Regions from separate parts of the Pantoea phytostimulans genome, predicted to be linked through region 3. Evidence: predicted binding sites of a transcription regulator. Region 3 holds the regulator's gene; each other region holds the start of a gene.
What was found. The regulator LexA, encoded in region 3, represses DNA repair genes until DNA is damaged. The targets are predictions, from matches to a motif close to TNCTGTATGTACATACAGNA.
Positions count from the first base shown of each region.

Region 1: dinG (ATP-dependent DNA helicase DinG) is a predicted target of LexA. The motif match lies at 5,516-5,535, and genes of this name have one in related genera.
Region 2: uvrB (excinuclease ABC subunit UvrB) is a predicted target of LexA. The motif match lies at 3,867-3,886, and genes of this name have one in related genera.

Region 1 is NZ_CP173698.1:427,950-435,601, forward strand. Features, by position in the region: gene ACF2G4_RS02035 (ABC transporter permease) at 1-228, shown strand, start outside; gene ACF2G4_RS02040 (ABC transporter ATP-binding protein) at 215-1,177, shown strand; gene ACF2G4_RS02045 (ABC transporter permease) at 1,165-1,896, shown strand; gene ACF2G4_RS02050 (MerR family transcriptional regulator) at 2,070-2,804, opposite strand; gene ACF2G4_RS02055 (XRE family transcriptional regulator) at 2,954-3,517, shown strand; gene ACF2G4_RS02060 (GNAT family N-acetyltransferase) at 3,514-4,038, shown strand; gene ACF2G4_RS02065 (iron-containing alcohol dehydrogenase family protein) at 4,158-5,243, opposite strand; gene dinG (ATP-dependent DNA helicase DinG) at 5,575-7,652, shown strand, end outside.
Region 2 is NZ_CP173698.1:379,848-387,499, reverse strand. Features, by position in the region: gene moaA (GTP 3',8-cyclase MoaA) at 1-531, opposite strand, end outside; molybdenum cofactor riboswitch at 521-655, opposite strand; gene yvcK (uridine diphosphate-N-acetylglucosamine-binding protein YvcK) at 862-1,767, shown strand; gene uvrB (excinuclease ABC subunit UvrB) at 1,769-3,790, opposite strand; gene ACF2G4_RS01850 (ABC transporter ATP-binding protein) at 4,691-5,413, shown strand; gene bioD (dethiobiotin synthase) at 5,415-6,086, opposite strand; gene bioC (malonyl-ACP O-methyltransferase BioC) at 6,083-6,838, opposite strand; gene bioF (8-amino-7-oxononanoate synthase) at 6,819-7,652, opposite strand, start outside.
Region 3 is NZ_CP173698.1:3,393,640-3,401,291, forward strand. Features, by position in the region: gene plsB (glycerol-3-phosphate 1-O-acyltransferase PlsB) at 1-1,116, opposite strand, end outside; gene ACF2G4_RS15865 (diacylglycerol kinase) at 1,245-1,613, shown strand; gene lexA (transcriptional repressor LexA) at 1,720-2,334, shown strand; gene dinF (MATE family efflux transporter DinF) at 2,443-3,765, shown strand; gene ACF2G4_RS15880 (CsbD family protein) at 3,939-4,151, shown strand; gene zur (zinc uptake transcriptional repressor Zur) at 4,223-4,744, opposite strand; gene ACF2G4_RS15890 (conjugal transfer protein TraF) at 5,185-6,435, shown strand; gene dusA (tRNA dihydrouridine(20/20a) synthase DusA) at 6,540-7,535, shown strand.

The sequences.
Region 1 (7,652 bases), 1.0 Mb from region 3:
TGGTTGGCGGGACTGCGTGTGGTGGTGGTGCAAACTTTAGGGATGGCGGTGGTGGCCGCGTTGATTGGCGCAGGCGGGTTCGGTGCCATTATTTTTCAGGGCCTGCTGAGTAGTGCGCTGGATTTGGTGCTGCTGGGTGTTATTCCTGTGATTGCGCTGGCGGTGGTGATTGATGCGCTGTTCCGGCTGCTGATCTCTCTGCTGGAGAAAAAAGATGATTCAGTTTGATGGCGTGACCAAGTATTTCGCCGGAAAAGCGGCAGTAAAAAATCTGTCGCTAACGGTGGGGAAGGGTGAATTCAGCGTGCTGCTGGGCACCTCAGGTTCAGGCAAATCCACCACCTTAAAAATGATTAACCGCTTGATTGAGGCAGATGAGGGCGAAATTCGTTTTGCCGGTGAAGCGATTCGTCAAATGGAGGCGCGCACTTTACGTCGCCGCATGGGCTACGCCATTCAGTCCATCGGCCTGTTTCCCCACTGGACGGTGGAGAAAAACATCGCCACGGTACCCGTCTTGTTAGGCTGGTCAAAGGTGCGAGTAAGCGAGCGGGTCGAGGAGTTGTTCTCGCTGCTGAGCCTTGATCGACAACTGCTAAAGCGTTATCCACATCAGCTTTCTGGCGGGCAGCAGCAGCGCGTTGGCGTGGCACGCGCGTTGGCGGCCGATCCAGAAGTGCTGCTGATGGATGAACCTTTCGGGGCACTTGATCCGGTCACGCGCGGGGCACTGCAACAGGAAATGTTGCGTATCCATCGCTTATCGGGCCGAACCATTGTGCTAGTGACGCATGATATCGACGAAGCGCTGACCCTGGCCGATAACATTGTGTTAATGGATGAGGGCGAAATCGTGCAACAGGGCAAGCCGGCCGAACTGCTGACTCAGCCCAAAAATGAGTTTGTGCGTAATTTCTTTGGCCGCAGTGAAATGGGCGTGCGGTTACTGGCGCTGGGACAAGCGGGGAATGCGGCACGGCGCGGTGAATGGCTGGAAGGCGAACCGATTGCCGCTGCGCTGACGCTGCGTGAAGCACTGTCGCAGTTTATCACCCGCCGTACCGACAAATTGCCGGTGGTGGACGATCGGCAACAACCGATTGGCGTACTTCACTTCAATGATTTGCTTAATCTGCGCGAGCTTAATCTCCGTGAGGGCGTGCAATGCGCTGGTTAAAAGATCCGTTACTGTGGTTGGTTATCCTTTATCTTGCGCTGCTCAGCGCCATGCCTTACAGCGCGCCGCTGTTTGCCCACTGGTTTCCTGAGCTGGCGCGTCCGCTTTATCAGCAGGACAGCTTTTGGCAGTTGACGCTGGCGCACCTTTTTTTAGTGGTGACGGCCAGTTTGCTGGCGATAGTGATCGGCGTGGGAAGTGGGGTAGCGGTGACGCGTCGCAGCGGGCGCGCTTTTCGTCCCTTGATTGAGACAATTGTTGCCGCTGGACAAACTGTTCCACCGGTGGCGGTATTAGCCATTGCGGTGCCGGTAATGGGATTCGGCGCCTGGCCTGCGATCGTCGCGTTGCTGTTATATGGGCTGTTGCCCATTTTGCAGGGCACGTTAGCGGGTATTGATAGCGTACCCGCCAGCAGTCGCGAAATTGCGCGAGGCGTCGGCATGAACGCATGGCAGCGTTTATGGCAGGTTGAGTTAGCGCTGGCTGCGCCAGTGATCATCGCCGGTATTCGTACCTCGGTGATCATTAATATAGGTACCGCCGCGATTGCCTCAACCGTGGGCGCAAAAAGCCTGGGTTCGCCGGTGATTATCGGTTTGAGCGGCTTTAATACCGCCTACGTTATTCAGGGAGCCTTGCTGGTGGCGCTGTTAGCGATTGTCAGCGATCGCCTGTTTGAGCGCTTGCAGCGTTGGTTTAGTTTGAATGAACGATAAGGCTATAACCCACCAGCATCATGCCGCCCGTGCCGCCAACAGCCATGATGAAAAACAGAGTTGCGAAGAAGATTTTTTGCCAGTTCATGAAGAAACCTGAGTGGATGACGTGGAGCGGGGGATAATAGCGCGCGCGAGGCAGGAGGCAAAGTGCCCAGCGTGCGTTTTTGTTATCAAGGCGTTTCGTGCAGATGAACGGTATAACCTTGCTCTTTCCAGTGTTCCATCTGTTCCTGCTGGCGACGCGTCAGCTTTTTACCGGTCCAGACAAACATATTCATGCCTGGAAACAACTCTGGGCGCGGCAGATCAAGTGGTTCAGCCAAGACATCGATACGCCAGCCATGTTGCGAAAGACGCCAGCCTTCCAGCCAAATCCGGGTACGATCATCAGTGCCCCAGCCAATAATCAATGCATCTTTACCGGCTTTCTTGCGGCTTGCCGTGAGGCAGAAAGCCACGTAATCGATCAATATGCCATCAAGCAGACTGCACATGGTGCGCGCCGTGTTTTGATCCAGTCCGAGCTTCTGTCTTACCGGCATGAAAACATGATCGATAAGGGCATCAACGGGATGTTCACGACCAATTGTCGCGATTTTATTGCGTAATTTAGAGGGGCGAACGTGACGTAAAACGCTAATCAATTCGTCTTGTAGGGCGGTCCAGCCATCATGCGCATCAACGTCACCGCCTTCCAGCAACGCTTTGACTTTCCCAACCGGCACGCCACTTTCTATCCAGCGTTTGATCTCTTCAATGCGATTAACATCGACGTCGTCGAACTGGCGATGTCCACCTTCAGAGCGTTGTGGCTTTAATAAGCCGTAGCGTCTTTGCCATGCGCGCAAAGTTACCGGGTTTATCCCACAGCGTTCGGCCACATCACCGATACTGTATAAGGTCATACTTTCCTCTTCATGCTGACCTGAGTCGAAACACCATAACCAGGCAAGCTAAGTTGTACAATACTTTTTTGCCTGTACAACTTGCCGGCGGGCTTATTTTGTTTGTATTCTCACTTATGAGAATAATTTCCCAAAAGTGAGACATAATCATGCAGATTCAAGATACCGAACAACGCTTAGCTGCGCGTCTTGCAGAGCTTCGACTGCAACGCGGCTGGTCGCTGGATGAACTTTCAATCGCAACCGGAATCAGTCGCGCTTCATTATCGCGTATTGAACGCAGCGAGACCAGCCCAACAGCCGCGCTCCTTAATCGCCTCTGCGTGGCTTATGGATTAACCATGTCACGCTTGTTAAGCGAAGTAGAAGAGGGCGTAGACTTACTGCTTACGCGTGACCAGCAGCCGGTCTGGCAAGATGAAACCAGCGGGTTTCACCGCCGTAACGTTTCACCCCCTGCCACTCATTTTAGATGCGAATTGGTTGAGGGCAAGTTACGTCCCGGCGCGCGTATCGATTATGACGCGCCGCCACTGCACGGCATGGAGCAACATATCTGGCTACGTGAAGGCGAACTCACTGTCAGCATGGATTCGCAGCAGTGGACGATGAAAGCGGGTGACAGTTTACGTTTTCACTTAACAGGAAAATCCTCTTTCGCTGCACATCTGACAGAAGGTGCGCGCTATTTACTGGTGGTGTGCAAACCATGATCAATTATGAGCCGCTTAATGCGAGGCAGGCGCAACAGGTTTTGCCGCAGTTATGTGATGTTCTACAGGCGTGCGTGGTTGAGGGGGCCAGCATTGGTTTTGTGAATGCCGACGATCGGGAAGTCATAACGCAGTTTTGGCAGAATAAAATACGTAGCCTCGCCAGCGGCGAGTGTGAGCTGCTGGTCGCGCGTCAGCATGGCGTGGTGGCAGGCACCGTGATGGTGAATTACAGCAGCATGCCGAACAGCCGCCATCGTGCTGAAATCAGTAAACTGCTGGTGCGGCCGCAGGCTCGGCGTCAGGGCATTGCGCGTCAATTAATGCAACAGGCTGAGCAGCGTGCCCGCGAGCAAGATAAAGTATTACTGGTGCTGGATACGCGCAGCGGTGATGTTGCCAGCGATCTCTACCTTTCGCTTGGTTGGCAGATTGCTGGGTCGATTCCGTTTTATGCAGAATCAACAGCGGGAATATTGGATGCCACAACGGTGATGTTTAAAGTGTTAAAAAAAGTTTAGCGCGATTAGTGTGTTACACAGCTTGTCACCGAACGATGTTGTAAAGCGGGGTAACCGTTACGGCCAGCAAAACGCGTTATGCCCGATTTACCGCAGTAAGCCGGGCATAAAGTACAAGATTAAACCTGCTCTGCTAACGTCTCTACTCGCTGAATAGCGGCCAGCAGACGCGCTTCATTCACCGGTTCCGCCATCATGGCCATGTCTGGTGCGTGTACCGATTCTTTGATTATTAATGCCCGTTCGGTGTCGTCCAGTGAGGCAATGGCTTGTAACGTCAGCGGGACGCCGCAATCGCGTGCGAGCCGCATCTCATTCAGCAGTTCCGCGTCGGGGCGATTTTCCAGCGCCAGCAGGCAGAGATTACCGAAACCAACCAGCAGCCCATGACCAAACTCACGGGTTTTATCACAGAAGGTAAAACCTTCATAAATCGCATGGGCCGCAGCGGCATGCGAGCCATTACTCATCAGCGACGTTAAGCCTGCCCAGGTAAAAATCGCATCCAAAACCTGATCTAACGCCGCGCTACTTTCGCCATTTAACACGGCCTGATAGGCATTCGGGCCTTGCTCTGCAATGACGTCGTAACAGATTTTGCTGTGTGCCAGTGAAGAGCGCGCATTGCCATCACGGGCGGGATGGCGTTGGCTGACCGCCCGAAACTCATACCATTTTGCCAGCGTGTCGCCCAATCCAGCAGCTAACCAGCGCGCCGGCGCTTTTGCCAGTAACTCACTGTCGATTAACACCGCAGCAGGCGCTTGTGGTAAGGGAAAGATATCGAAAAAATTGCCGTTGTCGTCATAGCGAATCGCTAACGGCGTGACCGCTGAACAGGTTGCGGCGATAGTGGGAATTGTCACCAGCGGCAGCCCGATTTGCGCCGCCACCGCTTTGCAGGTATCCAGCGACTTACCGCCACCCACACCGATAATCACCTCTGCTGCTAATTCCGTTGCCAATGCGGCTAAGCGATCAATGTGCGTTAGCGAGGTTTCTCCGCCGAACCACTCTTGCGCCAGCAGCGTTACGCCAGCGGCCTGCAACTGTTCACGTACCGGCGTTTCAACTGCTCGCAAAGCTTGATGACCACCAATCAGCACGGCTCGCTGCCCCAGGCTGGCGCACAGGCCGCCAAGCTGATTTAACACGCCTGCACCACGCAGTACGCGAGCGGGAAAGACAAGGTTCATTTCATGCATTCTGTTTTTCCAGATCACCGAGGCCGGGCAGATCGCACAGCATCTCAAAAAAATAGTGTTTATCTGCGGCGAAGTCATGCCGCTGATATCGCAGGGCAAAGCAGGCATCGACTACAGCAAAAGTCGGCGTGATAATCAATCTGATCTGCCGCGACAATTGGCCATAATATTTTATTTTTTACGCTGTGCAGCCGTGAAAGAGTGAACATCACAACGCATGAAATTCTGAACATGACGCGAAAAAATCACAGCGAAAGCTGACGCCGTCCAGACACTGTGTAAAAATACAGGCAATTTCCTGTAGTAGAGCGTTCCTGGTGGTAATGAAACAATGGCCCTGACAGCAGCAATAAAAAGCCAGATAGCGCAGTGGTATAAAGCGCTGCAGCAACAGGTGCCTGACTTTATTCCGCGCCCGCCGCAGCGGCAGATGATCGCCGAAGTGGCGAAATGCCTGGCCGGTGACGATGGCCGTCATCTGGCGGTCGAAGCGCCAACCGGCGTCGGCAAAACCCTTTCTTATCTCATTCCCGGCATTGCGGTGAGCCGTGCTGAAGAGAAGCGGTTGGTGATCAGCACCGCCAACGTGGCGTTGCAGGATCAGATCTTCACCAAGGATCTGCCGCTGCTTAAAAAAATCATTCCCGATCTCACCTTTACCGCTGCTTTTGGTCGTGGTCGCTATGTTTGCCCGCGCAATTTGGCCGCACTGGCAGCGGATGACGAGCAGCAGGGCGATCTGCTGCTTTATCTGGATGACGAAGCGATCAGCAGCACTAAAGAAGAACAAACCCAATGCGGACGCTTGCAGAAGTCGCTGGATCGTTATCAGTGGGATGGTTTGCGCGATCACAGTGAAGACAACATCAGCGACAGCTTATGGCAGCGGCTTTCTACCGATAAAGCCAGCTGTCTGGGCGCGCATTGCCGCTGGTATCGCGAATGCCCGTTTTTTGTCGCCCGCCGTGAAATTGAGCAGGTGGATGTGGTGGTGGCAAACCATGCGTTGGTGATGGCGGCAATGGAAAACGAATCGGTGTTGCCGCCTGCTAAACAGCTGATGCTGGTGCTTGATGAAGGGCATCATCTGCCCGAAGTGGCGCGCGATGCGCTGGAAATGAGCGCTGATATCACACCCGGTTGGAGCAGCTTGCAGCTCGACCTTTTCGTGAAGCTGGTGGACAGCATCATGACTCAGATGCGGCCTAAATCGCCGCCGCCACTGACGAATCCTGAACGGCTTAAAGCGCACTGCGATGAGCTACGTGAGCTGCTCACGATTATGAGTAACGCACTCAATCCGCTGCTGCCTACGCATAATCAGCCCGGCGAATTCCGTTTTGTGCTGGGCGAATTGCCGCAGGAAATCCTCGAACTCTGTGCGCGCCTGTTTAAGCTCAGTGATGCGCTGCGAGGCTTAACAGAAGGGCTGATCAACGCGCTAAGCGAGCAAACGGGCAAAGTGGATCTGGTGCGGTTGCACCGCAGCCTGTTGCAGCTCAATCGTCAGTTTGGCTGGTTTGAGTCGGTGAGCAAATTATGGCGACTGGCGGCGTTGGAAAAAGCCTCTGGCGCGCCGGTATCAAAATGGATCACCCGAGAACTGCGTGAGGGTCAGGCACATTTGCTGTTTCACTGCGCCGGCATTCGCGTCAGCGATCAGCTGGAAAAAATGCTGTGGCGGAAAATACCGCATGTGGTGGTGACATCCGCCACGCTGCGTTCGTTGAACAGTTTTAATCGCTTGCAGGAGATGTCTGGTCTGAATGAGAAGGCTGGCGATCGCTTTGTGGCGCTCGACTCGCCGTTCAATCATATCGATCAAGGCAAGCTGGTGATTCCGCAGATGCGTTACGAGCCCGTCATGGCTAACGAAGCAGAGCACATTGCTGAGATGGCGGGATTTTTCCGTCAGCAAATGCACGAAGAGAAACACAAAGGGGTGCTGGTGTTATTTGCCAGCGGTCGCGCCATGCAGCAATTTGTCGCCTGTTTGCCCGATTTGCGTCTGTCGATGCTGGTGCAGGGCGATCAACCGCGCAGTCGATTAGTGGAGCTGCACCGCAAGCGAGTGGAAAAGGGCGAAACCAGTATCCTGATTGGCTTGCAGTCGTTTGCCGAAGGGCTGGATTTAAAAGGCGACCTGCTAAGTCAGGTGCATATCCATAAAATTGCTTTTCCCCCGGTGGACAGTCCGGTAATTTTAACCGAAGGTGAATGGCTAAAAAGCCTGAAACGCTATCCGTTTGAGGTGCAGAGTTTACCCAGCGCTTCATTTACGCTGATTCAGCAGGTCGGACGCCTGATTCGCAGCCATCAATGTTATGGCGAAATTGTCATTTATGACCGCCGTTTGTTGAGCAAAGCATACGGCAGCCGCTTGCTGGCGGCGTTACCGGTGTTTCCGAT
Region 2 (7,652 bases), 980 kb from region 3:
CAGGAAGGTCATCAGATTATGACTGTTGATATCGCGCATCAGCACGCTGTTGACTTTGACCTGCTGAAAGCCAGCGTCAAAGGCGGCATCAATGCCTGCCATGACCTGATGAAACTTATCCTGGCCGGTAATAGCATGAAACTGGCGGGCATCCAGGCTGTCGACGCTGACGTTGAGCGCGGTCAAACCGGCGTCGCGCCACTGTTTGACGTCGCGCGCCAGGCGATAACCATTGGTGGTAACCGCAATATGGCGTATTGAGGCGTTTTCACGCACTGCAGCAATGATGTCCGTGAAATCACGGCGCAGCGAGGGCTCGCCGCCTGTCAGACGCACTTTTTCAGTGCCTGCAGCAGCAAACGCACGCGTGACGCGGCGAATTTCATCCAGCGAGAGAAAACTTTTGTTGCGGATGCCGTGCGGTTTGTAGCCGTCCGGCAGACAATAGGTACAACGGAAGTTACACACATCCGTGACCGATAAGCGCAAGTAGTAAAACTTGCGCTCAAATGCATCAGTAAATTGTGACACCTGGACACCTTTCCAAATTCGGGAGATGCAGTCATTTCTTTCTGCACCCTGGCAGCGCGAAGGCTACGGCCTGAATCCCCTATCTTGCGACTTAGGCACTCAGGCTAGAGTGTACGTTGACCTTATGATCAACGCGGTTAGTATGATGGTAGCGCGAAATTTCACACGATTCCACCGGCTGTTTTCGCTATATATTTGATGATATAGCGAATTTTCACCGCATTTTCGCAGCAGGATACGTTAAAATACGCCGCAGAATTTGCTGTATGTCATCCCTGCCCGGACTTGCGCTTAAAAGAGCCATAATCTGGGCGCGTTTTAAGGAGAAGTATGAATCGAACACTGGCCGATCTCGATCGCGTCGTGGCTTTAGGCGGCGGACATGGATTGGGACGCGTGATGTCAGCGCTGTCACCGCTCGGTTCTCGCCTGACCGGCATTGTCACCACCACCGATAACGGCGGATCAACCGGACGTATTCGTCGCTCAGAAGGCGGCATTGCATGGGGCGACATGCGCAACTGTTTAAACCAGCTCATTGCTGAACCCAGTGTCGCTTCAGCCATGTTTGAATATCGCTTTTCTGGCAATGGTGAACTGGCGGGACACAATTTAGGTAATCTGATGTTGAGAGCGCTGGATCACCTTAGCGTTCGCCCGTTAGAAGCCATCAATATCATTCGCAATTTATTAAAGGTTGATGCGTTTCTCATTCCGATGTCCGAGCAGCCGGTTGATTTGGTGGCGCTCGATAGCGAAGGCAACATGGTTTACGGCGAAACCGATATTGATGAGATGAAGCAACCGCCGCAAGAGATGATGCTGCATCCCAACGTGCAACCCACGCGTGAAGCGTTGGAAGCCATTGCTGAAGCTGATCTGATCCTGATTGGTCCCGGCAGTTTCTATACCAGTCTGATGCCCATTTTGTTAATGGATGAGATGGCACAGGCGTTGCGCCGCACGCCAGCCACCATGGTGTTTATCGGCAACCTGGGACGAGAACTTAGCCCCGCAGCCGCTAATCTGACCGTCGCTGATAAGTTAGAAATGATGGAGCGCTATATTGGCAAGCGAGTAATCGATGCCATTGTGGTGAGCCCAGCCGCAGATATCAGCAACGTCGAAAATCGGTTGATCGTGCGTGAACCGCTGGAAGCCGCCGACATTAAATATCGTCACGACCGCCAGCTGCTACGCGTCGCGTTGGAACACGCGATTCAGGGATTTAACTGAGCTACGATGCCGCAATAAACAGCGTGCGCAGTTCATGCAGCTGATCGCGCACGTTGGCTGCCTGTTCGAACTCCAGGTTCTGCGCATGCTGCTGCATCTGCCCTTCCAGTTCATGAATCTTTTTCTGCAACGCCTGTGGCGTCAATGACAGGTAATCAGCTTCGGCATCAGCGGCGCCTTTGCGGGTCGACTTACCTTTGCCGCGCACTTTCGCCACGTTGTTACCCAGTTCCAGAATATCGGTAATCTTCTTATTCAGGCCCTGCGGCACAATGCCATTTTCCTCGTTGTACAGTCGCTGCTTCTCGCGGCGGCGCTCGGTTTCCTCAATAGCCCGCGCCATTGATGGCGTGATTTTATCGCCGTAGAGAATTGCTTTGCCGTTAATGTTACGCGCCGCACGTCCTATAGTCTGAATCAGCGAGCGTTCAGAACGCAGGAACCCCTCTTTATCGGCGTCCAGAATCGCCACCAGCGACACTTCTGGCATATCCAGGCCTTCACGAAGCAGGTTGATACCGACCAGCACATCAAACTCGCCCAGACGCAAATCACGGATGATCTCCATACGTTCAACCGTATCGATGTCCGAGTGGAGATAACGCACCCTTTCACCGTGCTCTTCGAGGTATTCGGTGAGATCTTCCGCCATGCGTTTGGTTAACACCGTCACCAGCACACGCTCTTTGACTGCCACGCGCTGACGGATTTCTGATAACAAATCGTCAACCTGTGTCCCAACGGGACGTACTTCGAGGATCGGATCCAGTAACCCGGTGGGACGCACCAACTGATCGATCACTTCAGTGCCCGATTTTTCCAGCTCATATTTACCCGGCGTCGCCGAAACATAAATCGTCTGGGGCGCCAGCGACTCAAACTCTTCAAACTTCATTGGGCGGTTATCCAGCGCCGACGGCAGACGGAAACCGTATTCCACTAACGTCTCTTTACGCGCCCGGTCGCCTTTATACATACCGCCAATTTGCGGAATGGTAACGTGCGATTCATCCACCACCAGCAGGCCATCTGCCGGTAAGTAATCAAATAAGGTCGGTGGCGCTTCGCCTGGCCCGCGTCCCGAAAGATAGCGCGAGTAGTTTTCGATACCAGAGCAATAACCCAGTTCACCCATCATCTCGAGATCAAATTGAGTACGCTGCGTAATGCGCTGCTCTTCCAACAGTTTGTTGTTTTCCAGCAAATTTTTCCGACGATCGGCCAGCTCGACTTTGATCTCTTCCATCGCCTGCACAATGCGCTCGCGTGGGGTGACGTAGTGCGTTTTAGGGTAAATCGTGAAGCGCGGGATCACCGATTCCACTTGGCCGGTCAGCGGATCAAACAGTGACAGCCGCTCTACCTCTTCATCAAACAGCTCAACACGCAACGCAATATCATCCGACTCTGCCGGGAAGATGTCGATCACTTCGCCGCGCACGCGGAACGTACCGCGCTGGAAAGCCTGATCGTTACGCGCATATTGCAGCTCTGACAGGCGACGCAAAATGCTGCGCTGATCGATGATCATGCCGCGCGTCAGATGCAGCATCATTTTTAAATAGAGATCAGGATCGCCCAAACCATAAATGGCTGACACCGAAGCCACCACAATGACATCGCGGCGTTCCAACAGCGCTTTGGTCGCGGAGAGACGCATCTGCTCAATGTGTTCGTTTACCGAGGCGTCCTTTTCAATAAAGGTATCGGAGCTGGGAACATAAGCTTCTGGCTGATAATAATCGTAATAAGAGACGAAGAATTCCACGGCGTTATCGGGGAAAAACTCTTTCATTTCACCATACAGCTGCGCCGCCAGCGTTTTGTTAGGTGCCAGCACCATGGTGGGACGATTGAGATCGGCAATGACGTTGGCCACGGTGAACGTTTTCCCCGAGCCGGTTACGCCTAACAGCGTTTGATGGGCCAATCCATCCTCAAGCCCCTCTTCCAGACGGCGAATCGCTTCGGGCTGATCGCCAGAAGGTTTGAAAGCGGAGTTCAATTTAAAGGCTTTACTCATGAATGCGGTTCCTGCTGAAGAAGTCGGCGGGCAGGCAATCATTTTACTCTGCTATGGTGATTTTGCCAGAAATAAATACTGGATATAAAAACAGTAATGATGCACAGTTATGGAGAACCCCGCTGCGCCGTATTAACAAGATTGATAGCCCGCAACGTTAATTCTTGTTGCGCAAGGTTATCCCCAAGCAGAGCTTGATTTTAACATTTGTCAATAGAGCGTCATAAAATTACAGTTTGATTAACTGGCAGATAATCCTTAGGCTTGTTTTTTACTAATTCATTGATTTATATTGTTTATGCAGAAAAGCCCAGTTTCTCATCACAATGTAAGCAAGCCGCGTATTTCCTCGCTTCTAACCTGTTTTCATGAGCTAATGCACAAGGTTATCCACAGGAATGGTGGATAACTGAGGGCAGCCCAATCGCCATAGGCTGTGTATAATTTTTTCCCGCATTAGTTCCCTGCTAAAAATATTTTTTTTTCGATTTAATTTCACCACTTTCCCTCATGTATTAACTATGCTTTTGGAGCCTTAGCGTAAAAATTATGCATCCGAAGCGCGGGCCAAGGGCCATTCTTAATCAGACTCTATGCCTTCTAAATGTACAGATGCACCAGCAACGTTAAGCATTCCGCACCGTTAATGTGCATGCCTTTTATCACCCCGAGCAATTGTTAAGCATTGCTCATATTTTGCTGCGCTTTTTCCCGTCCAGTACGCTAAATTAGGCTTTTTTAGGAATTTGGCCTGGTAATTGCAGTACTCATTCCAGTACGTATCACAGCGCCAACCGGCGCACTGTGCGGCAATGGCGTTAACGCCATCGTTGATGACTTGTTTGCCAGACGACAAAGAGCGGAAGCATTCAGGCTAATTATCTGGAAGGAGTGTGTCAGATGCTGAGTTTACGTTCGGTGAATCAGTTTTACGGTCAAAATCACATCTTGTGGGATGTGGATCTCGATCTGCCGCCCGGCACCTGCACCGGTGTTTTGGGTCGTCCCGGCATGGGCAAAACCACGTTAGTTAACTGCATCATGGGTAAGCTGCCGATCAATAGCGGCTCAATATTTTGGCAGGAGAATGGCGCGCCGCCGGAGAATCTTCTGCTACAGCCGGCTGAACAGCGTGCGCGCAGAGGGATCGGTTACGTGCCGCAAGGTCGCCATATTTTTACGCAGATGAGTGTTGAAGATAATTTATTGATTGGCCTGTTGGCTGGTGCGGCGCAGACGGATCGCCATCGCGCCATTCCGGAAATGGTTTTCGACCTCTTTCCGGCACTCTATTCCTTACGCCAACAGCGCAGCGGCGATCTTCCCATCGATCAGCAACAGCAGCTTGCGCTGGCGCGCGCACTGGTTTTACAGCCTAAGCTTTTGATTCTGGACGAACCCAGCGACGGTATGTCGCCTTGGCTCGAAGAGGAAATGGGCAATTTGATTCGCCGCCTCAATCTGGATTATGGCATGACCATATTGCTGCTGGAGCAGCGCGTGTCACTGATTCGACGTGTAGCCGATTACTTTTTCCTGCTGCATCGCGGACGCAATGTGGCGCAAGGAAAAGTCGCCCAACTGGATGACAGTACCGTCAACAAATGGCTGACGGTAGCGTAATTTACTCAGGCAGGGTCAAATAAGCGCCGCAATCAGCGTGTTGAGCGATGTCGGTGAGATAGGGAATTTCACCGAGGCACGGTGCCGGTAAGCGCTGTTTTAGGGTGGCAAGGTATTCCTGATGGCGTTTTCCTGGCGGTACGACGGTGTTGGCGATCCAGCCCGCCAGACGCAGTCCGCGCGCCTGAATGGCATCGGCTGTCAGCATTGCGTGGTTGATACAGCCCAGTTTCACACCGACGACTAAAATCACCGGTAACTGTTCCGACGTTACCCAATCGGCGTAAGTATCGCGTTCTGACAGCGGCGTATACCAACCGCCCGCGCCTTCGATCAAAATCCATTCTGCCAACGGTTCCAGATCGCGCAGTCCAGCCGACAAGGTGCTGAATTCAATGGGCCGGCCCTCGTCTGCGCTGATGATATGCGGTGAAGTGGGTTCGACAAACGCCAACGGATTGATCTGCTGATAATCCAACGTCACGCTGCTATAGCGCTGTAAAGCCAGTGCATCGCTGTTGCGAATGCCTTCAGCGGTGATTTCGCAGCCCGAGGCCACCGGTTTGTAGCCCGCAGTACGATAACCTGCGCTGTTCGCGGCCTGCAGCAATGCGCTGCTGGCAACCGTTTTACCAACCTCAGTGTCGGTGCCAGTGATAAACCAGCGTTTCATGATGGGCTTACTCCATACATCAAATGGTAACTCATGCGAAATCCCTGCGCGTCTTGTGGCCAGTGTTTTTCTAGCTGTGCCAGACGCTGACGGGTTAATAAATGGCCTTCTCGCCCTGCATGCAGATGCGTTGCACCGATGCCTTTTAATGAACGCATCGCGCTAAGCGCATCAGGAAAATGCATTGTGATCACCTGCGCCTGACAATGTAATCCCTGCTCAACGCAGGCGGCAGTAATCTCCTGCTCACTCAGGAAGCGGTTAGCGTGGGCGACATCATCAATGTGCGACCACGCTTGATGCACCTCATGCAGCGATCCCGCGCTCAACGTGGAAAACAGCAAGCAGCCTTCAGGGCGTAAAACGCGTTTGAACTGGTGCAGCGCTGCACGCAAATTGTCACTCCACTGCACCACTAAATTGCTCCACACCACGTCCATGCTGGCATTGGCGAAAGGTAAAGCATCAATATCGCCCGCTAAATAGTGTTGCGCTACGTTATTCGCGCGCGCCTGTTGCAGCATTTGTGGTGACAAATCCAGCGCCGTGACCTGCTTGCCGCGCTGCCGCCAGGTGCGGCTATACCAGCCCGTTCCACATCCTGCATCTAACAGCTTGTCACCGGTTTGCGCCGGGGCTAGTGCCAGCAAGGCGTCGCCGCTTAAACGTTGCAGCTCGGCGTGGCGATCGTAATGCAGCGCAGCACGCCCAAAGGCGCGAGCCACGGCGCGTTTATCTACCTGCAGCGTCATGCAGCGCCTCCAGTAACAGATCGATATCTTCCGGCGTGTGCGCCGCAGTCAAGGTAATACGCAAGCGCGCGGTGCCTGGCGGCACGGTCGGTGGTCGAATCGCGCTAACCCAGCAACCAGCATCAGCCAACGTTTTTGATAACGCCATCGCCTCGGCGTTGCCGCCAACAATCAACGGCTGGATGGCACTTTCTGATTGCATGAGCTTCCAGGGCAATGAAGCGGCACCAGCACGAAAACGTTGAATGTTGGCGTAAAGCCGCTGACGTAATGCATCGCCCTGTTGAATCTGCTGCAGCGCCGCCTGCAACGCGCAAGCTTGCGCGGGTGGCATGGCGGTTGAGTAAATCAGGTGACGTGAGAATTGCAGAAAATAGTCGGCAATAGCGTCATCACACAGCAGCGCTGCGCCGCTGACGCCAAAGGCTTTACCAAACGTCACTACCAGCAGCTCTGGCTTCACGGCTTGCTGCCAGCAGCTGCCGCGCCCTTGCTCTCCTACCACGCCAATGCCATGCGCATCATCCACCAGCAGCCATCCTTCAGCGCGGCGAGTCTGATCGGCAATATCGCGCAAGGGGGCGCTGTCGCCATCCATGCTGAAAATGCCTTCGGTCACGACCAGCGTTTCACCTTCACATGGCACCGCTAAGCGTGTTGCGAGGCTGTGCGAATCGTTATGGCTGAAACGCCGCAGCTGCGCCGGACTGTGGCTTGCGGCGTCAAGCAGCGACGCATGCGCCAGTTTGTCGGCAAGGATACGGTCGTTTTTTTCCGCCAGCAGATGGATCACCGCCTGATTAGCGGCAAAACC
Region 3 (7,652 bases):
ACCCAGATATTCGCGGAATACGGTGGAGTAAAGCTTATTGCCTTTGAAAGTACGACGAATAAAGAAGGCGCCCAAACGACGGAAAATCGGTCCAGCAGGCCAGAAGTTGAGGTTAATACCCGCTGCGATGTGAGGCGGCACTAATCCTTGATGGTAAAGCACGTAAGAGAGCAGCAAATAATCCATGTGGCTGCGATGGCAAGGCACATAAACAATTTCGTGACCATCTTGTGCTAACTGACGTACGCGCTCGCCGCCGTTGACGTTAATGCCCTGATAAAGACGGCTCCACAACCAGCCCATTACGCGGTCGGTAACGCGAATCGCCTCATAAGAGAAGTTGGCTGCAATCTCTTCCATCATCTCAACCGCATTTTGCTGCGCTTTTTCATGAGAGATTTTTTTGCTGCGTGCCTCATCTTCAACGGCTTTCTCAATCGCTTTCGATTGCAGTAACCGATTAAAGAGATCCTGACGAGCCGGCAAACGGGGGCCGATCGCGGCCAGACGCTGACGTGCAAAGTGAATACGCGCAACACGCGCTAACTTCTGAGCGATGGATTGATCTGTACCGTGTTCAGTCGCCATGCGGCGCAGCGAAACGGTGGGTGAGAAACGCACAAAGCTGTCGCGCCCGTGCCAAATCACCGCAAAGAATTTCTGTACACCATTTAAAACGCGCAGATGCGGCGTATCTTCACCCTGAACTTCGCGCCCCGGTGCCCGACCAAACATCACCGTTACCGGCAGCATTTGAATGTCGAGTGCCGGATTGTTGCGATGCAAGTCGAGGTAATCATGGAAGATTTTCACCGACTCAACGCTGGGCACAAAATAGGGAAATACGCGCGGGCCATCGTGGATAAAAACGTGGCGTGGAAGCAGCGAGCCATCAATCTCGAGTGGAGAGAGGGGATCGGGCAGATCGTGCTTAATGCACTGCGCGCGTAATGTCAGTAAGTCGGCCTTCGAATCGTACGGCAGAACATACATAATGGGCCGGGTAGGATCCAGACCATGTTCAGAAACGGGATCGGCCGGAATAGCCTTACTCTTTACCAAAAACGAGAGTGGTAAATTCAGTAATTTATAATAAAGTTTACGCCAACCTGACATAGACAACATGAAGCCTCTTGTTAGCAAAGCGCCGCAAGCATACCAGAAAGCGCAGCGAAGATCTGTGGTGGTGCCATTAGCTGGCAGCCCAGACATTGACGTCAATCCGTTGAAAGGGTTCCCATAATATGGCAAATAATGCCACCGGTCTTATTAGAATTGTGAAGGCTGCCGGTTATTCGTGGCAAGGTCTTCGTGCTGCATGGCAATACGAAGCGGCGTTCCGCCAGGAAGCTATCGCCGCGTTAATCGCCATTGCGGTAGCGTGTTGGCTGGATGTGGACACCGTTTCTCGCGTATTAATGATTGGGGCCGTCGTGCTCGTGGTCATCGTTGAAATCCTCAATAGTGCGATTGAATCTGTTGTTGACCGCATCGGGCAGGAGCACCATCCCCTTGCCGGGCGTGCAAAAGATATGGGTTCAGCCGCCGTCTTGCTGAGTATCTTACTGGCCGTTTTCGTCTGGATCGCTTTGCTTTGGTCGCATTTGCGATAGGCTTTCCAGAACCCGTCAAACGGCTGATTATTGCCTGACTTTTGGTTTCCATTTCACCAATACCTGTATATACTCACAGCGACTGTATAAACAACCAGGGGGCGGGATGAAAGCGTTAACCAGCAGGCAGCAGCAGGTCTATGACCTGATTCGCGATCACATCAATCAAACAGGCATGCCGCCAACGCGTGCAGAAATTGCCGCACAGCTGGGATTCCGTTCACCCAATGCGGCAGAAGAGCATCTCAAAGCATTAGCGCGTAAAGGCGTTATTGAGATTGTTTCTGGCGCTTCTCGGGGTATTCGTCTGTTAATGGAAGAAGAAGCCTCGGAAGGTTTACCGCTGATTGGCCGCGTGGCCGCAGGTGAACCGCTGCTGGCGCAAGAACACATTGAAACGCATTACAAAGTTGATCCCGGTCTGTTTAAGCCTTCCGCTGATTTCCTGCTGCGCGTAAGCGGTATGTCGATGAAAGATATCGGCATCATGGACGGTGATTTGTTGGCGGTGCACAAAACGCAAGATGTGCGTAACGGACAAGTGGTTGTCGCGCGTATTGATGATGAAGTCACCGTTAAGCGCTGGAAAAAACAGGGTTCAATTGTTCATCTTCTGCCAGAAAATAACGACTTTGAACCGATTGTGGTCGATACGCGTGCCCAGTCGCTGACCATTGAGGGTCTGGCTGTTGGCGTCGTTCGCAACGGCGAGTGGCTGTAATCTTCCTATAGTCGCTTTTGTTCGCCAGTCTGATGCTATTCTGTCTGCCCAAATTTAGCCGCTGCTGTCTTACCTGCTGATGCAGCGGCGCTGAGCACGGATTTGCGAATGCGTTTTTTGACTGCAACTGATAAAAATCTTTGGCGGCTTGCGCTGCCGATGATCCTTTCTAATATCACCGTCCCGCTGCTGGGATTGGTCGATACCGCTGTTATTGGGCACCTTGATAGTCCTGTTTACCTCGGCGGCGTCGCTGTAGGCACCACTATCACTAGCTTCCTGTTTATGCTGCTGCTTTTCCTGCGTATGAGCACCACCGGTTTAACGGCACAAGCATTCGGTGCGAATGATAAAGCTGCGCTGGCTCGTGCCCTGACTCAGCCATTGATGATGGCGCTTGTCGCCGGCGTAATTTTCATTTTCTTACGCGACCCTGTCAGCCAGCTTGCCACGCATATGATTGGCGGTAATCCGCAAGTGCTGGAGCAGGCAACGCTGTTTATCCATATTCGCTGGCTTAGCGCCCCCGCGATGCTGGCGAATCTGGTGATCCTGGGCTGGTTGCTGGGTGTGCAATATGCGCGAGCGCCGGTGATCCTGCTGGTAGTGGGCAATCTGGTCAATATTTTGCTCGACCTGTGGCTGGTGCTTGATTTGCATTGGGGGGTCGCTGGGGCGGCAACCGCAACCGCATTGGCAGAATATGTCACCCTGGCGGTGGGATTAGCCATGGTATGGCGCGTGTTGAAACTGCGGGGTATCAATATGGCGTTGCTCAAACAGAGTTGGCGCGGAGATATGCGCCGACTGTTACGACTTAACCGCGATATCATGCTGCGTTCGCTCATGCTGCAACTCTGTTTTGCCTCGCTGACCCTGTTAGGTGCCCGTATCGGGCCCAATGTCGTCGCAGTCAATGCGGTATTGCTGATGTTCATCACATTCACCGCTTATGCGCTTGACGGATTCGCCTACGCCGTAGAAGCCTTTGCAGGCGAAGCGCATGGTGCTAAAGATGGCACTAAATTGCTGCGTGTCTGGCGCGCCGCCTGTCGGCAAGCTTTCCTGGTCGCACTTTTCTTCTCATTGATTTACATCCTGTTTGGCACGTATATCGTTTCTATGCTCACTTCAATCGACGCACTACGGCAAATGGCAGATCGCTATCTAATCTGGCAAATCATTATGCCGATAGTCGGCGTTTGGTGTTATTTGCTAGACGGAATGTTCATTGGTGCAACGCGGGGTCGTGAAATGCGTAACAGTATGGCGATTGCGGCGTTAGGCTATTTCATTACCTTACTGACTTTACCGTGGTTGGGTAACCACGCTTTATGGCTGGCAGTCATGGTGTTTCTTGCCTTGCGCGGCCTGTCGTTATGGTGGATATGGCGGCGTCACTGGCAAAACAACAGCTGGTTTACCGCTTAAAATAGGGCGTGGTACAGAACCGCGCTCTACAGAATATTCTGTAATGTTCCAGCAGATCTAAAATCCTCTACTATAATTAACTTTCAATAGCGCACATGAGTAGCGCTTTATATCGATATTATCTTGCATGGCGAGATATAAGTTGAAACCTGAAGGATGACCGGAGGTCTGCTATGAATCACGACGAAGCGAGTGGTAACTGGAAGCAGTTCAAAGGCAAAATCAAAGAAAAATGGGGCAAGCTGACAGACGACGATATGCAAGTTGTTGAAGGTAAACGCGATCAGCTTGTTGGTAAAATCCAGGAACGTTATGGCTACGCTAAGGATGAGGCGGAGAAAGAAGTCACAGACTGGGAAGGCCATAACAAAGATTATCGCTGGTAATTAAGACAGTTTAAGGACGATGCTCCTACCCACCGGTACGCTCATACCGGACAGGCACAAGGATGTGCCAACTATCCCTTCTTCCCACGCTTTTTCACGTCAACCTGATGATCGTGTTCACAGCTTTCATGGTGTGTACAAGCTTCAACCGCAACGCATTTCTCACATAAACCGTGCGCCTCAATGACGCTATGACGTAGAGCGAAATGTGCATCCGTGGCCAGCGAACCAATGATGTTTTCTACGCCCTGTGCATGTTTTTCAATAACCGCCGCACAGCGATCGCATACCAGCATCACAGACGTATGCGCAGGTGCATCAAAATGGTGGCACATCACGTAGCTGTTGTTGGATTCAACACGATGAATAAAACCCTGCTCAAGCAAAAAATCCAACGCGCGATATACGGTAGGAGGTTTAGCCTGCGGCTCACTTACGCGTAGCTGATCCAGCAAATCGTAGGCGCTGATTGAACCTGGCAGCTCAGCCATCAAACGTAATACTTCTGCACGCTGCGTAGTCAGACGAACACCGCGCTGCAGGCACAGTTTTTCCGCCTGGGACATAATTTGCTCTGACGTCATCGTCGACATGAAAATTCTCCGCTAAATAAGTGATGTTATTTTATCACACAAATTTTGTTCACGCAGGCGTTGCACCGGGCGTGAAAAACAGGCATTTACGTCACTTTCTACGCGTCAAAATTTCGGTTAAGTGCGGAAGCCTCGCTTAAATAGATCCAACCTATTTCAACAGGTTGAGGATTTTTCCGCCATTTCGCTTTGCATCTCACTGAGTTAAGTATTAATGTTCAAAAGTATTTAAGGAATGGCTGGTCTTGCACCGTTCTTTTTGCACTAACTTGAACAATAACAACGCTAATCTGATACAAAAACATCCAATCCGTTGAATTGAGACACTGTTTCCTTCGAATTCACAGCAATAACGTGTTAGCTGACGTTCACAATAGCGCTAACAACCTATTCAGTCGTTGAATGATTCGACGGCACTTTTTACAGGTGATGACAGGCAGATGGTGAAAAAATTCGTTCAGCGCTCAGCGCTGGCTTACCCGGTGATGTTAAGTGCACTGTTTATTTCTTCTTCCGCCATGGCGGCAGGGACATGGTATGACGCACGCAATGATGCCATGGGTGGAACCGGCGTCGCTTCATCAACCTATGGCTCTGCCGTGCTGGCAAACCCGGCGTTGATGACGCGCGCCAAACCTGAAGATAAAGTCAGTATTATTTTCCCTTCAGCGGGTGTGCAAATCACTGATAACGACAAGCTAATCGACAAAGTCGATGATATTTCCGATACCGTTGATCGCTATCAGGACGTTATTAATAATCTGACTTTTGCCGACTATTTACGTGGCTACCCTGAATTACGGGCGGCAACGGGTGATGTAGCAAATCAACTGAGCGATTTAAAGGGCAACAAAGCGGATGGCCGTGCGGGTGTGGCTGTCGCCGTGACCATTCCTGATGAAACCCTGCCTTTCGCTTTCATAACCAAAGCCTACGGAACTGTCCATGTGCAGGCTAACGTAGCGCAGAGTGATATTGATTACTTACAAGGTGTTGCCAATGGTTCCGTCATCCCAGTGCCTGGCGATGAGGACAATTTGCGTTCCAGCGCCAATGGCCTGGCGGCGTTGATTACCGATTACGGTATTTCCGTGGCGCATGAGTTCACGATTGCCGGCCAACCCGTTTCAATCGGGGTTACACCTAAGATTCAGAAAACCTGGCTTTATAACTACACCGATAGTCTCTACAACTACGACAAAAGCGATATCAACAGTTCACGTTATCGTAGCTCTGATACCGGCTTCAACGTTGATGCAGGCTTAGCCACAACCTTTGCTGAAAACTGGACCTTTGGCTTGACTGGACAAAACCTGATTTCACGCGATCTTGATACAAAAGAGGTCAACGGCTACCGCGATACTTACCAAATTCGCCCGCTGGTAACCACAGGACTTGCCTGGGATAAAGGTCCATTTACCTTAACCGGCGATGTAGATTTAACTGAAACCAAGCGCTTCAAATCAGAGGGCAGTAATCAATATGCTGCGGTCGGTGGTGAATATCGGGTGTTAGACTGGTTGCAGCTGCGTGCCGGCTATCGAGCAGATATGCGTTCTAATGATGAAAACGTTATTACCGCCGGTTTCGGCTTATCGCCATTTAATAACGCGGTGCATGTAGATCTTGCAGGTACAGCAGGTGCCAATAATACCTGGGGCGCAATGATGCAGCTCGGGTTCAATTTCTAACGATCTGCACGGATAGAAAAGGGTGGGCGATGCAATGTCGCCCACCCTTGTGGTATTCTTGCACAGAATATCATCACTCATAACCACCGGATTCTCTGCGCTTCATGACCGATACCTTCTCTTCGCAACGTTTTTCCATTGCACCTATGCTCGACTGGACCGATCGTCACTGTCGCTATTTTCATCGCCAGCTCACCGGCGACACGCTGCTCTATACCGAAATGGTTACCACGGGCGCAATCATTCACGGTAAAGGTGATTACCTTGCGTATAGTGAAGAGGAGCATCCGGTTGCGCTACAGCTTGGCGGTAGCGATCCCACGGCATTGGCGCAGTGCGCTAAGCTGGCAGAAGAGCGCGGTTACGATGAAATTAACCTGAACGTAGGCTGTCCATCTGACCGCGTACAAAATGGTCGCTTCGGTGCATGCCTGATGGCAGAAGCCGATTTAGTGGCGGACGCCATCAAAGCCATGCGGGATGTCGTCAGCATACCGGTAACGGTAAAAACCCGAATCGGGATTGATGAGCAGGATAGCTATGAATTCCTGACCCATTTTGTTGGCACAGTAGCAGAGCGTGGTGGATGCGATACCTTTATTATCCATGCGCGTAAAGCCTGGCTTTCCGGCTTAAGCCCAAAAGAAAACCGTGAAATTCCACCGCTGGATTATCCACGTGTTTATCAGCTCAAACGTGACTTTCCGCATCTAACGTTGGCAGTTAATGGTGGCGTTAAAACGTTGGAAGAAGCGAAACTGCATCTACAACATCTGGATGGTGTGATGATGGGCCGCGAGGCTTATCAAAACCCGGGTATTCTGACGCAGGTTGATCGTGAATTATTTAATCGTGAAACGTCTGTTGTCGATCCAGTGGCGGTTGTGCGCTCGATGTATCCTTATATTGAAGCAGAGTTGAGCAAAGGCACTTACCTCGGCCATGTGACGCGTCATATGCTGGGCCTGTTTCAGGGTATCCCGGGCGCGCGTCAGTGGCGTCGTTATTTAAGTGAAAATGCGCATAAACCTGGCGCGGATGTACGCGTGCTGGAAGCCGCATTAACGTTGGTGGCGGACAAAATTCCTCAAGAAGCCTAAATTAACGAAGCTTAACGAAGCCAGCCTGCAAAGGCTGGTTTTTTTTACGCCAAAAATTGATGATTCTCGCTAATGCTGAAATTCAGTTATGCCGCTCTTTTCTTATAATTCAGGCAA